Regions from separate parts of the Pseudoalteromonas sp. T1lg24 genome, predicted to be linked through region 3. Evidence: predicted binding sites of a transcription regulator. Region 3 holds the regulator's gene; each other region holds the start of a gene.
What was found. The regulator sigma-54, encoded in region 3, starts transcription at its own class of promoters, with help from an activator protein. The targets are predictions, from matches to a motif close to GTTGGCACGNNNNTNGNNT.
Positions count from the first base shown of each region.

Region 1: a site for sigma-54 is predicted at 2,599-2,617, ahead of C2M30_RS11260 (HAD-IIB family hydrolase). Genes of this name have one in related genera too.
Region 2: a site for sigma-54 is predicted at 2,854-2,872, ahead of C2M30_RS16205 (ferritin-like domain-containing protein). Genes of this name have one in related genera too.
Region 4: a site for sigma-54 is predicted at 1,870-1,888, ahead of flgJ (flagellar assembly peptidoglycan hydrolase FlgJ). Genes of this name have one in related genera too.

Region 1 covers NZ_PQCB01000018.1:71,273-75,451, reverse strand. Annotated here, with positions in the region: gene dnaX (DNA polymerase III subunit gamma/tau) at 1-767, shown strand, start outside; gene C2M30_RS11270 (YbaB/EbfC family nucleoid-associated protein) at 813-1,139, shown strand; gene C2M30_RS11265 (lipid-transfer protein) at 1,211-2,380, opposite strand; gene C2M30_RS11260 (HAD-IIB family hydrolase) at 2,661-4,179, shown strand, end outside.
Region 2 covers NZ_PQCB01000033.1:886,666-890,844, reverse strand. Annotated here, with positions in the region: gene C2M30_RS16225 (GNAT family N-acetyltransferase) at 1-243, opposite strand, end outside; gene C2M30_RS16220 (hypothetical protein) at 456-875, opposite strand; gene C2M30_RS16215 (BON domain-containing protein) at 1,037-1,606, opposite strand; gene C2M30_RS16210 (mechanosensitive ion channel family protein) at 1,880-2,773, shown strand; gene C2M30_RS16205 (ferritin-like domain-containing protein) at 2,913-3,359, shown strand; gene C2M30_RS16200 (DUF1328 domain-containing protein) at 3,394-3,564, shown strand; gene C2M30_RS16195 (hypothetical protein) at 3,615-3,806, shown strand; gene C2M30_RS16190 (LysR family transcriptional regulator) at 3,964-4,179, opposite strand, start outside.
Region 3 covers NZ_PQCB01000034.1:321,928-326,106, forward strand. Annotated here, with positions in the region: gene C2M30_RS20945 (HPr family phosphocarrier protein) at 1-62, opposite strand, end outside; gene rapZ (RNase adapter RapZ) at 78-926, opposite strand; gene ptsN (PTS IIA-like nitrogen regulatory protein PtsN) at 942-1,397, opposite strand; gene hpf (ribosome hibernation promoting factor) at 1,399-1,686, opposite strand; gene C2M30_RS20965 (RNA polymerase factor sigma-54) at 1,709-3,205, opposite strand; gene lptB (LPS export ABC transporter ATP-binding protein) at 3,284-4,009, opposite strand; gene lptA (lipopolysaccharide transport periplasmic protein LptA) at 4,006-4,179, opposite strand, start outside.
Region 4 covers NZ_PQCB01000006.1:247,162-251,340, reverse strand. Annotated here, with positions in the region: gene flgG (flagellar basal-body rod protein FlgG) at 1-4, shown strand, start outside; gene flgH (flagellar basal body L-ring protein FlgH) at 17-700, shown strand; gene C2M30_RS04160 (flagellar basal body P-ring protein FlgI) at 709-1,803, shown strand; gene flgJ (flagellar assembly peptidoglycan hydrolase FlgJ) at 1,938-2,927, shown strand; gene C2M30_RS04150 (FlgK family flagellar hook-associated protein) at 2,927-4,179, shown strand, end outside.

The DNA.
Region 1 (4,179 bases), on a different contig from region 3:
CACCAGAGCCACAGCAAATGCCTGAGCAGGTGGTAAATGAACAGCCACCAGTAGAAGAGTCGCCTCAGCCAAGCTTTGAGCAAAACTTTAATAACGAAGCCGAAGCAATCGCGAAAATTTTAGCGCGCCGAAATGTGTCAGGTTCGGGTTCACTTATTCAACCGGACGGTAGCGAAACGTCAATAAAAAAGACTGAGCCCCAGCAAAGGGGCGAAAACTTTGCAAAACCAAAGCAAAGCCCACTTGAAAAATACCGCGGAGAAACTCAGCATGTGGCACCTGAGTTAATTGAACAATTAACGCCAGAGCCAAAGCAAGAGGAAGCACCTGCCCCAGAGCTTCAAGTTATTGAAGGCTTTGAAAGCCCAATTTCACAAGAACGTTTTGCTCATCAGCAAGACGATTGGGCAAACAAAATTGAAACCATGGGCCTTGGTGGTCGCGTGCGTCAATTTGCTCTGCACAGTATTTATCAGCAAAATGGGGCTGAAGTGAGCTTACTGGTTGACAGTGAACAGCGACACCTCGATTCACCTATGCTGCGTGAACAGTTGCAACAAGCGCTGTCAAACCTACTAAATACGCACGTTGAATTAATGATTAATTTTAACGATGTGGTTGAACAAACACCGTTTAAAATTCAGCAAAAAATTGATGCATTTCGTCATCAACAAGCGGTACACACCATTAAAAACGACCCAATTATCACTCAGCTCATGACACACTTTGACGCAGAGCTAGATGAAGGTACAATAAAGGCATTATAATTCTGTTGGTAGCCTAGCTGCCATGCATTAAAAGAGAGAAAAATTATGTTTAAAGGCGGAATGGGTAACATGATGAAGCAAGCGCAGCAAATGCAAGAGCGCATGCAAAAAGCCCAAGAAGAAATTAAAAATATGGAAGTAGTTGGCGAAGCAGGCGCAGGCCTTGTTAAAGTAACTATGCTAGGTAGCCACAATGTTCGTCGCATCGACATTGATGAGTCATTAATGGAAGATGACAAAGAAATGATTGAAGATCTAGTTGCAGCAGCAATCAACGATGCAGTTCGACGCGTTGAAGAAGGCTCAGCTGAGAAAATGGCTACAGTGACTGGCGGTATGCAAATGCCTCCAGGCTTCAAAATGCCATTCTAATTTAGAAAGTATTTTATGTTTTGAAAAATAGCGCCTTTTGGCGCTATTTTTATATCTATCAGAATTCAAAACTACTTTTGATACACGGTAACTACTACAGCGCCGCCTAAGCCCACATTATGCTGTAGCGCAAGCGTTGCGCCTTCAACTTGTCTTTTTCCTGCTTGGCCTCGTAAATGCCAGCATAATTCAACACATTGCGCTATGCCAGTTGCACCAATAGGGTGACCTTTTGACATCAAACCACCAGATGGCCCAATCACAAACTTACCTCCGTAAGTATTATCGCCGTCTGAAATCAGCTTTATTGCTTCGCCTTCTTCACATAGCCCAAGCGCTTCATAATTAATTACTTCATTGGTGGTAAAGCAATCATGTAATTCAATTACATCAACATCTTGAGGTGAAACACCCGCTAGGTTAAAGGCTTTTTCGGCAGCGCGTTTAGTCATACCTGTACCAACAGAAAGAATAGGGTCTTGCCACGACTCTTCAGTGTCGGTTGCCATGGCTTGGCCAATAATTTTCACCCCGTGTTTAATATTATGCTTTTTAGCGAAAGCATCACTACACAGTATGACAGCTGCAGCGCCACAGGTGGGCGGGCATGCCATCGTGCGCGTCATATATTCATCAAAAATTATTTTGTCATTAAGCACACTTTCTACGGTAAGTGGTTTTGAAAACAATGAATAAGGGTTATGTATGGCATGACTTCGTGATTTTACGGCCACTTTTGCATAAAGCTCGCTAGTGACATTATATTTTTCCATATAATGTTTTCCGGCTGCACCAAATGCGCGTAGTGCAATCGGTGCATTTGCAATACCAAATTTATCATATACTGCATTAGCTCTATCAAACGGGTTTTCCCTATCAGACCAATGTGAACCCAGCGCACCTGCTTGCATTTCCTCAAAGCCAAAAGCCACAACACACTCAACCTCACCAGACAATATAGCTTGCCTTGCAGCATAGAGCGCTGTTGAACCACTTGAGCAATTATTATTAACATTAATGATAGGAATACCGGTTTGAGCAACATCATAAAACGCATGTTGCCCACAGGTGCTATCGCCATAAATATAAGCTGCATAGCCTTGTTCGATTTGGCTTACATTAACGCCAGCGTCAGTAAGTGCTAATCTAATAGCGTTTGCAGCCATAACGCGATACGGCTCTTGTTGGCCAGGTTTACAAAACTGAGTCATACCGACACCAGCTACGATTACATTCTTCATTTTCAGCCTGTTGTTTTTATTATCTGAATTTTATTTTTACATTAAATACCAAGTATTAAGTGATTTAAAGATTAACCAAATACCTTACTTTTTAACACTTTGTTTGTGTTATGGAACACATAAAACGTAAAAATAACGCTAAAAGCACTTCTCCAATAGTTCGGAATTTTAACTACGAAAGCCTTTATATTATTTAAGCCAAACTGCAGGTGGTATGTTTTGGCACATTCCTTGACATATTATTAGATAGTTTATTAAAACGTTCAAAGGATGCATTAATATGGTGCAAACACTCTCTACCAAGTTCCTGACTAAATTTATAGAAAAACATGCGCTTTCTCAGGAAGTTAAAAAAACAATAAAAACTTGGTACGCGCCAATCGCAGAGCAAATTGCACTGCACCAAAATAGAACAAAAGAGCCATTGGTGATTGGTATAAATGGTTGCCAAGGTTCGGGCAAAAGCACGCTAACGGACTTTTTAAATCAATATCTACGCATGTACTTTGGTTTAAATGTGGTGTCGATTTCGCTCGATGATTATTATTTATCAGCATTTGAGCGCGAAGAACTTGCCACACATATTCACCCTTTACTTGGTACACGCGGTGTACCGGGTACCCACAAAATTGATCAGCTAGATCACGACTTAGCAGCGCTTACGCGTAAAACGTTAAAACGCCCTTTGTTTATTCGCCGTTTTAATAAAGCCATAGACAATCCGTTTCCATCAGATAAATGGACCAAAGTAACATCAGCACCCGATGTGATTATTCTAGAGGGGTGGTGCGTAGGGCTTAACGCAGAGCCACAAGATGCTTTAAAAACACCTATAAACGCGCTTGAAGCCATTGAAGACCCAAACGGCACATGGCGTGAATACGTAAATAACCAGCTGAAGGGTGCTTACCAAAATGTGTTCGAGCGAGTTGACCGCTGGATTATGCTAAAAGCACCTAGTTTTGATGTGGTAGCACAGTGGCGCAAAGAGCAAGAAGCCAAGCTGCGCTTGCAACAAGATAAACTGCCAACCAATAAAATAATGAGCGAACAAGAAATAGAGCGCTTTGTGCTATTTTTTGAAAGGCTCACCCGAGTTGGTTTAGTTGATTTTAGCCAAACCACAGATATCACCTTACACCTAAATGAAACACGCGAAATTGTTAACGTAACAGGTCGTTTTAAACAGTTATGCTTTCCTGAAAAACTCGCGGTATTCACCGATCTTGACGGCACCTTATTAGATCATTACAGCTACGAGTTTCAGCCTGCAAAAGTGAGTGTATTTTTATGCTACGAACTGGGCTTTCCCATTATTCCGTGTACCAGTAAAACCTTTAAAGAAATTATCGCCATTCGCACCCAGTTAGGGCTAGGAACGCCGTTTATTGTTGAAAATGGCGCTGCCGTATTTTTACCCAAAAAGTGGTTGAAAGAAAACGTGATTGAAACCAAAGATCTGATTGAATTTGGCGAATTCTACATTAAAGAATTTGGTCAGCCGCGCAGCTTTTGGTTAAACCAACTAAAACAATACGCCAATGATTTTGCCCATCTATACAAAGGCTTTGCGCAAATGACTAATAGCGAATTGGCAGAGCTAACAGGCCTAAGTGAAAAAGACGCCGAAAAAGCCAAACTACGTCACTACTCAGAGCCGCTTCATTGGTTAGGTGACGCTTGCCAGAAAAAGGCATTTATAAAACGTATGCGTGAAAATGGCGCAACCATTATTGAAGGCGGGCGCTTTTTACATGTGTGTGGCGACGAAAGTAAAGGCGTTGCACTAAATTGGTTGT
Region 2 (4,179 bases), on a different contig from region 3:
ATATTTGTGATCTATCATAAACCGCCAAATAGACACTTTTTCTGATGATTCTTGCACCCACATAAAAAAGCCAACAGCTTGGTTATCACAATAAATTGCTTTGCAGGTATAGCCAGAGTTGTAATGCGATTCAACCAGCGACCACATATTACACGCCACGTAATCTTGCTGATCTTCTGTTACATCTAAATCACACACTAACTCATAATTTGAACTGGTTATTTCTTTAAGTACTACGTCCATATATTCTCTAACTGATATACCTAGAGAAAAATAGACTCTAGGTAAATTTCAAAATAACCTAAACGCGAGTTCAGGTTAAATAAAACAAGAAGTTAGTAGACCACACGGATTAATAAAGAGTTCAATACAGCTGCTTGGCGACACATGTTAACTGCTTTAACCATTAATGATGGGTGCCAGTAACTTAGATGTTGGTTACTGGCATTTGATAGTTACACGAATAAAAGCGCAAATTGATTTACAAGAAAGATGCTGGCATAAAAAATAAATGCGATTGCGCCAGCCCAAAAAATTAACGTAAATACTTTGAGAGGTTTGAACGAATTTCTTTCAGGGTGCGGGCGTAAAACAAATAACAAAGTAAAAATTGTGATAGAAATTAAGGCCGTTAAAGGCAAACTCACCACCCATTGCAAAACAGTATATGCTGGCTCACCTTTCTTCGCATTACTGTTATTCGCTGCATACAATAAAATGCAGGGAATAAAAGAAAATAATACAGCCCAACCAATGCCTTTCTTAAACCTTCTAGTCCAATCATCTTTCAAATTTTTGTCATTTCTAACGGCATCAGCCGCGGCTAAAACAACAACAGATACGGCCCCTAAGCTTGAGAACAATCCTTCGTCCATTATTCTATTCCTTGTCTAAATATTAATTATCTTTTTTGTAGCATAAAACAACACTCAAGCTATTGCTATATATAATATTTCCCAATTGATATACGTGTAATTAATACGCATAAAAAAAGCACCTTTCGGTGCTTTTTTGTAGTGCAGTAATTGGGACAGGATTAAGACTGTTTTACAACGCGAAGGTTATCTTCTACGTTTTCAACGTCGTCTGCATTTTTAGCAATGGTAATTGCTAATTGCTTTTCAGCTTCTGATTCAACTTCACCTGTTAAGGTAACGTTTTGGCCTTCAACATCAACGTCAATGCTCGTACCGCTAATATCTGTATCGAACAATAAGCGTGTTTTGATTACCGTTGCAATTTTTGCGTCTACAAAGTCAGATTCAATTTGACTGTCGTCTTTTTCTGACTTGTTTTTGCTATCTGGTAGCACTGTTAAGCGGTTTTCAACCTCTTTAACGCCGTCGATACCAATCACTAACTCTTGTGCCAGCTTTTTATCAACATCGTGATTTACTTTACCCGTTAGCGTTACCACACCTTTATCCACATCGGTGTTAATATCAAACGAATTTAGCTGTGTATTGAAAAGTAAAGTTGCTTCAGCTTTACCATCAATCCAAGCGTCGCTTGCTTCTTTTTCCCACTGGTTGTCTTTCGCATTTACTGAAAGAGCAGTTGTAGATAAAACAGTAACTAGTGCAAGTGTATTAAATGTACGATTCATAATAAATTTCCTTTTTGCTGAGTTCGATTTACTTAATGCATTTCACATACCAGAATTTTTAACTTTAAATATCAACAACTTATGGAAAAGCAGGAATTTACCAATGTAGCATTTACACAACCAGTGTGAAAAATATCCCTGTACGTTTTACACAAATACACTGCCTCATTATTACAAACGCCTCACAACACCTTAGCCTTACTCAATTTAGCTGCGCTGGCATATAAACTGCGTAACCCCAGGTAACGTCATTACATTTTTAAAGGAGCAGTTATGTCGATTACATTGGAGAAGTTTTGGTCTCTTATAAATGAAAAGCTCACTCACTGGCTTGAAATAACCATAAAGAATTTGCCCAACATGGTAATTGCGCTTGTTATCTTCATTATATTTTTAGCTTTATCTAAATGGATATCGGGTTGGATAAAAAAATTACTTAACCGTATTTTTGAGTCATCACAAATAGCCGGCCTTATTACAGGCATTTGTCGCATGGTGATTATTGTTATTGGTTTCTTTTTCGCACTCGACATTATGGGGCTGTCAAAAGCGGTGGCATCATTACTTGCGGGTGCAGGCATTATTGGCCTTGCCATTGGCTTTGCTTTTCAAGATATGACCGAAAACCTAATTGCAGGTATTGTAATGGGTATTCGAAAACCCTTTCGCGTTGGCGATATTATAGAAGCCGGCGATACCTTTGGCACGGTAGAGCGCATTAATCTTCGCAATACCTTAATAGAGAACTTTTATGGTCAAATGGCCATAGTGCCCAACAAAATCCTGTTTAAAAACGAGCTATTAAATTACTCGCGCCTACGTAAACGTCGTATAGAAGTATCTGTGGGGATTTCTTACGCAGACGATGTAGATAAAGCACGAGACGTGCTAACCGATGCTATTAATGATCTTGATGGCGTAATTAAACAATCTGAAACTGCAGTGTATGCCAGCGAGTTTGCTGACAGCTCAGTAAACCTGCTTGTATGGTTTTGGATAGACTACCCAGGCGAGATTGGCTTTATGGAAATGCGCCACAAAGCGGTTGCCACTATTCATAAAACACTTGAGCAAAACGACATTCTTATTCCGTTCCCAATCCGTACTTTGGACTTTAACGCAAAGGGTGGCCACTCTTTGCAAGATATACAGAGTCAAGATAAGTAAAAACTTCATAGTGCCTGTAAATGTGTCGCAGGCACTTTTTCACAAAAACACCCAAGCCACTGATTTATATTGATTTTATTTTTGGCACACGCCATGCATTAATAGTTTGAACCGTTAAGAAAATTGAAAAGGAGCATTTATGTCAAACTCGAATTACAACTTAACCCCGGTAAAAGAGCTTGTGAAAGTTTTAAATGGCGGTATCGAATTTTATAAAGAAGCCAAAACAAAAGTCTCTAGCCAAAGTCTTGAAATCATCTTCGACCGCATGATTTCTGAGAAAGAGCGTGCCGCGGCTGAATTGCAACCATTAGTAGTGCTTGATGAAGGTGAAGTTGAAACGGACAGCGACTTAGTTGTATCAATGCGCGAAACATACACTAAGGTGTTGTCGGTAGTAAGTACTGATAAAGAACATACTTACATTGCCCAGCTTGAAGAAGTTGAAGACCGCGTACTTGATAAAATTGAAGCAGCGCTTGAAGAGCCATTGCCAGCGCCTTACTTCAGTACGTTAAAACTGATTCAAAACAGCATGCAAGCGTGTCATGACGAGATGAAAGCATTGCAAGAAGTAACCGCTTAATAGTTAACCTAACCCCAATAATTAAGGAGGATGTATGCTTGGTTGGTCACTTACATTTATTGTTTTAGCAATTGTTGCCGCACTTTTAGGATTTGGTGGCATTGCAGGCGCCGCAGCGAGTATCGCGAAGATTTTGTTCTTTGTATTTGTCGCTCTATTAGTTCTGTCGCTAATTTTACCCAAAATAAGGGCGCCCAAGGCCTAAGCGGGCCGTAAAACCGCTATTACTCAATTAATTTTATAAGGAAAAATATCATGAAAACATTAATGACAATGACAAAAGTAATTGCACTTGGTGCCGTATTTACACTAACGGGTTGTTCTGAAGGCCCAGCAGAAGATGCAGGCGAGCGTATTGATGAAGCCATCACCGACGCGCAAAACAAAGCCGAAGACCTGTGTGAAAAAGCGAAAGAAGAGATCGGCAGCGAAGAACAAAACTGCTAATAGCTTTGCAACCACAGAGTTTATTAATCTGATTTAAACCCCAACGAGTAGGCCTAAGCGACTATCATTATCCCCAGATAGTCGCTTTTTTTATTTTAAAATTTAAACCACACCACCTCGTCAAGTCATAACATCTAAAAAATAACTCTCTGATATTTCATACTTTAATAGATTTATGATTCAACCACTGTTCAAAATAAGTTAAAAATACTTTTACCTGCTTTGGTAAGTATTGTCTGCTTGCGTAAATGGCTTGTACGCCCACTACTTCAGTATCGCTGTGGCTAAACCCTCGTACGTATTCATCTAATAGCAATACAAGCTTGTTATTGGAGAGATCTTCTCTTATGTCGATCAACGATTTAAATGCTAT
Region 3 (4,179 bases):
GTTGCAGCGCGAGCATGTAGCCCTAACTTGTTTTCGATTAAAAATCGTTTTTCAACTGACATAATAGTCGCTTATGCTTATTTGTTTACTTGCTCACGATGGTGGGCTTTTACGTTTTTATGGTGTTTGGCGAAGCTATCAGCCAGTGTTTGCGCTAAATAAACTGAACGATGCTGGCCGCCAGTACAGCCAATTGCAACGGTTAAATAGCTACGGTTATTACGCTCTAAATGCGGTAACCAAGTTTCAATAAAGGTTTGCACTTGCCATGCAAATTTATGAACCACAGGCTGGCTAGAAAGGAAGTCGATTACCGGTTGGTCTAACCCTGTTAACGGCTTAAGTGCTGGTTCCCAATGTGGGTTTGGTAAAAAGCGGGCGTCAAAAACATAGTCAGCATGTTTTGGAATACCGTGTTTATAACCGAATGACTCAAACGTGATAATTAACTGATTTGATTTTTTACCGAGTACTTTCTCTCGTATGCTATCGGCAAGTTGGTGAACACTTAAGCCTGTTGTATCAATAAAGATATCCGCTTGTGAGGCGATAGGATCGAGCAGCTTTTTCTCAGCTTCAATGGCTTCTTCAAGGGAGATATTATTCAGTGATAACGGATGCAAGCGGCGCGTCTCTGAAAAGCGCTTAATTAGCGTGCTGTCATCGCTATCAAGGTAAAATAAGGTTGGTGTTGCAAAACCAGGTAAATAGTCGAGTACTTCTTCTATTTCCTCTGGCTCTTTAGTCATATTGCGAGCATCAACACTCACTGCAATTTTGTCGTATTTATCTGAAACTGAGCGGATCAACGAAGGCAATAAATTAACAGGAATATTGTCAACAACATAATACCCGAGATCTTCCAATACTCTGAGTGCGACTGTTTTTCCTGAACCAGAACGACCACTGACTAAAATAAGTTGCACTTACATCTCCCTTAGTTAACTCGCCTCACTACTAATGATTTGATATAGCTGATGATTATTTTCAGCGTGACGTAGTTGACGGCAAAACTGCTTATCTTTTAGTTTATCAGCGATGGTGGCTAAAGTCTGCAAATGTTGCTGGCACTTTTGTTCTGGTATGAGCAGTACGATAAAAATATCAACGTCTTTATCGTCAATGGCATCAAACGGAATAGGTGACTGATTTACAATTAAAAAGCCAATGGTATTTTGTAGGCCATCAATGCGGCCATGAGGAATGGCGAGGCCTTTACCAATACCCGTGCTACCTAGCTTTTCGCGTTGCAGTAAGGCTTCAAGAAACTCTTGAGAAGTAATATCAGGGGCTTGCTGATGGGCAAGGTCGCTAATAAATTCAAACAGTCTTTTTTTGCTATTAAAAAGGACCGCGGTTTTAGCGCAGTCCTCAGCAATAATATCGGTTAATTTCATTTTAGTGGCGAGAAAGTTTCTCTTTGTGCTTAATTACTTGGCGGTCTAGTTTGTCGACCAGGCCATCGATTGCTGCATACATATCTTGATGCTCGGTAGAGGCAAACAATTCGCCACCGTTAACATGCATAGTAGCTTCTGCTTTTTGTGATAGTTTTTCAATATCTAGAATAACGTGCACGTTATTTATATGATCAAAATGCCTCTCTAGTTTTGCAAATTTGTTAGTGACATAGTCTCTTAAAGAATCAGTAATTTCTACGTGACGACCTGTTAAGTTTAATTGCATAAGCATTTTCCTTCTATTTGGTCTAGATCAGGCTCTTGCGCTGATTAGACGGTGGTATGGATAGCGACTCACGGTATTTTGCGATAGTGCGTCGCGCCACTTTAATTCCTTGTTCCGCTAGTAAGTCGGTAATCTTGCTATCACTTAATGGTTTAGCAGGATTTTCCGCCGCAACTAGCTTTTTGATCAGTGCTCGAATCGCGGTGGATGAACACTCACCCCCATTTTCCGTGCTAACGTGGCTTGAAAAAAAGTATTTAAGCTCATAAATGCCACGTGGTGTATGCATGTATTTTTGCGTTGTTACACGCGAGATAGTCGACTCATGCATCTCGACCATTTCGGCAACGTCGTTTAAAACCATAGGTTTCATTGCTTCGTCACCATATTCAAAGAATGCCTGTTGTTGTTCAACAATGCAATTGGCTACTTTTAATAAAGTATCATTGCGACTTTCTAAGCTTTTAATAAACCATTTTGCTTCTTGCAAATGGTTGCGAATAAACTGGCTGTCAGTGCTTGATTTCATCGAGCGAGTAAGCGCAGCGTATTGTTCATTCACGCGGATCTTTGGCATGCTATCGTTGTTTAAATCAACGCGCCAGCGTCCTTTAATTTTCTTTACTGAAACATCGGGAACCACGTATTCAGGTTCTTCTTTTATGATGCTTTCAGCTGGTTTTGGATTAAGGCTATGTATTAATGTTAAGACTTCTTTTAACTCAGGCTCCTTGAGTTTAGCCTTCTTCATTATTGTACGATAATCACGTAATCCTAAAAGTTCCATATGGTTTGAGATTACGCTCTTTGTTTCGTTTAGCCAAGGGGTATTTTTGTCGTACTGATTGAGCTGGATCAATAAACATTCTTGTAACGAACGCGCAGCAATACCAACAGGATCAAAGAGTTGAACGCGTTTAAGTACAGCTTCAACTTCGTCTAGTTCAATTTGTTCTTGGTCGTCAGATTGCTGTACCGCTTCTAAAATTTCTTCGCTACTTTGTGTTAAATAACCTGAATCGTCTACCGCTTCAACAATAGTGGTTGCGATCATCTCGTCGGTGTCGCTGAACGGCGTTAAGCGTAATTGCCACATTAAGTAATCTTGCAATGATTCGCTGGTTGAGCCTTGATACACAGTATCGTTGTCAGGAGCTGGGGCGTTACTGACAGAAACCGGTGCGGCGCTGATATAATCGTCCCACGACACATCCATAGCTAAATCTTCAGAAATATTCTCGTTGCTAAGTGCGTCGCTTGATTCAATTTCACTTTGGCTTGGCGCTGCTTCAATATCATCGCCGTTTAATGATTCGTCTTTGTTTGACTCAGTGTTTTCGTTGTTTTGTTTATCGTCACTGTAGTCAATGTCTTCTTCAAGTAAAGGATTGGCATCAAGCGCTTCTTGAATTTCTTGCTGCAAATCTAACGTACTCAACTGCAACAAGCGAATAGCCTGTTGCAATTGTGGAGTCATTGTTAGTTGCTGCCCAAGGCGAAGCTGTAAAGATTGCTTCATGTAGTTATTCTAATCCTTCTTTCGATTTCAAGCCGCTAGTTAACAATTCAATTCCAAATTTAAGGCCTATAACTATTACTATAGTCTGAATTGTTCACCTAGGTATACATCGCGTACTTTTTGGTTGTTTAAAACGTCTTCAGCCGTGCCAGATGCGATTAATTCGCCGTGAGAAACAATGTAGGCTTTTTCACATACATCTAAGGTTTCACGCACGTTGTGGTCTGTTATTAACACGCCAATGCCGCGATTTTTCAAATGCTCAATTATTTTCTTTATATCTATCACTGAAATAGGATCAACACCAGCAAAAGGTTCATCTAACAGGATAAATTTGGGGTTTGCGGCTAATGCGCGCGCAATTTCGACACGACGACGTTCACCACCCGACAATGCCATACCCTGTGAATCTCGGATATGGCCAATGTTAAATTCTTCTAATAAATCATCGAGCGCTTCTTCGCGTTGCACACGATTAAGTTCTTTGCGTGTTTCTAGAATCGCCATGATGTTTTGATACACAGTGAGCTTTCTAAAAATCGACGATTCTTGCGGTAAATAGCCTATGCCTAAACGGGCGCGACTATGCATTGGTTGCAGTGTAATGTCATTATCGTCAATACGAATAACGCCATTGTCGCTCGGTACTAAACCAACAATCATGTAAAACGTCGTAGTTTTACCGGCACCGTTAGGACCAAGCAAACCAACAATACTGCCAGCCTTTACTTCTAAACCAACATTTTTTACCACTTGGCGTGATTTGTAACTTTTAGCCAGCTTTTCGGCAATTAATGTGCTCATTGTTCGCCTTGTTCATTTTGCGTATTGATGATGGTTTTTACTTGGTTAGTTGAGTTTTCAGCTTTTTTAGACGTCACTGTTTCAGCAGCGCGATCATAGATGATGGTATCTGCTGACATCATGTCGCCATTTTGTTGAAATTTGGCGCCACCAGACATTGTAAATAATGA
Region 4 (4,179 bases), on a different contig from region 3:
TTAATAGGTGGTTAGCATGAGTAAGTTACTATTAACATTGGTCGGCAGCGTACTTTTAAGCGGTTGTGTGACAACAGCAAACCGCTTCGTCGAACGTGATGATCCGTATTATGCGCCGCTGTATCCTGAAGATACCGATGTGTCGCAGGTAAACACAGGGTCACTTTATAATATACATTACTCAAATGACCTTTATTCAGACCAAAAAGCGCTGCGCCAAGGTGACATCATTACCGTAGTGCTGAGTGAATCAACTCAGGCATCAAAAACTGCAAAAACGGAAACTGACCGAGAAACGGACTTTGCACTATCACCGGTTACTGGATTTGGCGGTAATGCAGTTACGATCAATGGTGATGCGTTGCAATACGGTGTTGGTTCAGAGGGCTCATATAAAGGCGATGCGAAGTCAGATCAGTCAAATAGTCTAAACGGTAATATTTCAGTTAATGTGATGCGTGTATTACCAAACGGTAATTTAGTTATTCGCGGTGAAAAGTGGCTTACGCTTAATACCGGTGAAGAATTTATTCGTTTAGAAGGCATCGTTCGTCCGAAGGATGTTAGTGCTGACAATATGGTGATGTCTACCCGTATTGCAAACGCACGTATTCAGTACTCTGGTAAAGGGGCACTGGCAGATGCACAAGAAGCAGGGTGGTTAGCCCAGTTCTTCTTAAGCCCATTAAACCCTTTTTAGGAGGTCGCATGCGTAATTTTGCTATTGGTTTTATCGCGCTTCTTAGCCTTTTTAGTTTCCCAACAACAGCAGAACGTATTAAAGATGTGACCGTTGTTGAAGGGGTACGTAGTAACCAGCTTGTTGGTTATGGTTTAGTTGTTGGTTTGCCTGGCACAGGTGAAAAAAGTAGCTTTACCGAGCAAAGTTTTAAAGCCATGCTCAGCAGTTTTGGTATCACGTTACCAGCAAACTTAAAGCCTAAGATTAAGAATGTCGCAGCAGTAGCTGTACATGCCGATTTACCGCCTTTCGTGAAACCGGGTCAAACAATCGATGTTACCGTATCGTCAATTGGTAGCGCATTAAGCTTGCGCGGTGGTACATTAATTCAAACCTTTCTAAAGGGCGTTGATGGCAATGTGTATGCAATTGCACAAGGCAGCATGGTGGTTAGCGGATTAGGCGCCGAGGGTGCTGATGGCAGCAAGGTATTAGTAAATACACCAACTGTGGGCCGTGTTCCAAACGGCGCGATTGTCGAACGTGCGGTCGCATCGCCGTTCAACCAAGGTGATCACATTACATTTAATCTGCACCGTCCTGATTTTTCTACTGCAAAAGCCTTATCTGATACGATTAACGATTTAGTAGGCCCAAATACTGCCACAGCAATGGATGCAGCGTCGGTTAAAGTGTTAGCACCACGCGACCCAGCGCAACGCGTAGCTTACCTCGCTACTTTAGAAAATCTTGAATTCGAACCAGCTGATAACAGCGCAAAAATTATCGTTAATTCGCGTACAGGCACTATCGTGATTGGTAAAAATGTTACTTTAGAACCCGCTGCAATCACCCATGGTGGATTGACTGTCACCATTGCCGAGCAGCAAAATGTTAATCAACCCAACGCACTTGCTGGCGGGCAAACGGTTGTTACCGAGCAAAGCATTATTGATGTAGCACGCGATGATACTCGTGCTTTTGTGTTTGACCCAGGTGCGAGTTTAGATGACCTCGTACGAGCGATTAACGAAGTCGGCGCGGCGCCAGGTGATTTAATGGCAATACTTGAAGCGCTGAAAGAGGCGGGCGCAATAAGTGGCCAGCTAATCGTGATTTAAGTATACAGATTGTTACTAAAGCCCTGCATTGCAGGGCTTTTTTGTTTAGCGCTTTAATTTGGTTTCCTTGGCTTGATTTTTGCATTGATTTATCAGTGTGTTTCGTAGCCAATTTATTGAATGAGAGCTGACTTATGGATGGTAACAACATAAATCATCAACAAAGTTTCTTTGACTTGAGTAACTTAGATTCTTTACGTCAAGAAGCGCTGCAAGGCGATCCTGATAAAAAGGCGCTTAAGCAAGTTGCAGCTCAGTTTGAATCTATTTTTACACAAATGCTGTTTAAAAGTATGCGTAAAGCCAACGAAGCATTTGAGGACGAAGATAGCCCGTTTAATGAAAGCAGCGTTAAATTTTATCGTGATATGCACGATCAGCAGCTTTCTATGGAGCTTTCACAAAGTGGTGCATTAGGACTTGCCGATATTATCGTCCAGCAACTTTCACCAACGCCAGGAAAATACACCCCTGCAAGTTTGTTTTCATCAAGCCAAATTGCGCCAATGCAAAAGCCTTCATTGAATACCGCAAATTCAGACTCACCAGAACAGATAAATACAACAGGTGAGGATACTGCCTTTGAAAATGAGCAGTCGTTTGTTTCAGAACTTTGGCAGCACGCTAAAAGCGCAGCTGAAAAAATAGGGTTAAGTCCTGCTGTCATGTTGGCGCAATCAGCGCTTGAAACAGGCTGGGGGAAACATGTGATTACTAAGAGTGATGGGCAAAGCTCAAATAATTTTTTCAATATTAAAGCTGACCGCGCATGGCAAGGTGATAAAGCTGCTAAAGCTTCGCTTGAATTTGAACAAGGCGTCGCTGTTAAAAAACAATCTAATTTTAGAGCGTATAACAGCATTGCTGAAAGTTTTGATGATTTTGTTAACTTTTTACAGCAAAACCCACGCTATCAATCAGCACTGAAAACAACGTCAGACCCATCTCAGTATCTCGATGAATTACAAAAAGCAGGGTATGCCACTGACCCTAATTATGCAGACAAAATTAAAGATGTGCTAAAGCGCAGTGAATTTACGCAAGCACTCAACGCTGTCGCTTCAGGAATAAATGTAAACGATATGATGAAAAGTTCGATAACAAGTTTAGGAGGCACTAACTAATGTCTTTTAATCTACTTAATATTGCAAACTCAGGTGTACGTGCAAGCTCAGAGTTACTGCAAACTACCAGTAAAAACATTACCAACGTCAATACCGAAGGTTATGTTCGAGAGCGCACAGAACATAGAACACTGTTCGATAACCAAGTTGGACTTGGGCAAACTTTCCGCTTAGTGAATGACTTTGCGCAACAACAATTAAATCGCGATGTGTCTAATCTTGCTTTCTTTAACCAGTTTGTTGATGAGTCCGCCCGCGTTGACAGTTTGTTTGCTGAAGAATCTAATAGTTTGTCTACTAGCATTAATTCACTTTTTAGCTCACTACAAGAGACATTGAATCAGCCATCATCATCGGTGAGCCGCAATTTATTTTTTAATGATGCACAAGGGTATATCGATCAATTGGGTCGGCTTTCTGGCATAGTGTTTGACCAAAAAACCATTGTGAATGATCAACTTGAAATCTATACCGATGAAGCAAATGGACTGATCAATAAAATCAGCGAACTTAATCTTGCTATTGCATCGGGTTCTTCAGGCCCTGATGGCAGTGCTCTAAACAGTACTATTAACCAACGTGACTTGGCCATTAAAGAGTTGGCTGAGTACATAGATATTGAAACGCTAGATGGTCCAAATGGTGAAAAGCTGGTGTTTATGGGCACAGGTGAAGCTGTTGTAATGGAAGATGGCGCGTTTAATTTATTTTCACTCTCCGGCGATCCAGACCCCAATTTTAAAGATTTAAAATTAGATGTGGACTCAGGTAAGGCAATACCGCTTGAAGTAGATACAAGTTTGTTGAAAGGTAAAATAGGTGGGCTATTGGCATATCGCGAAGATATTTTGATTCCATCACAAAACAAACTAGGTCAATTAAGTTTGGCAATGGCAGATGCATTTAACCAACAAAATAGATTAGGACTGGATGCGGATGGTGAATTAGGCGGTGATTTGTTCACGATTCCTAGTGCAGGTGCATACGCATATGCAGCAAATACAGGTACGGCACAAGTTACCGGTACTGTTGAAGCAGGACACGGTAGCGAAATTCCTGCTTCTGATTTTCTAATTGAATACACTGCGGCAAACCAAATAACAGTTTCTGCACTTGATAAATATGGCGACCCCGTTGGTACGCCAATTGTAGCAACAGTAGCTGGCGGCGTAGCTAATGCGGGTAGTGCTGGTGGCTTTTTATATGGTTTAGAAATAAACCTTACTGCTGGTGCTGCTGTGGGAGATAAGTT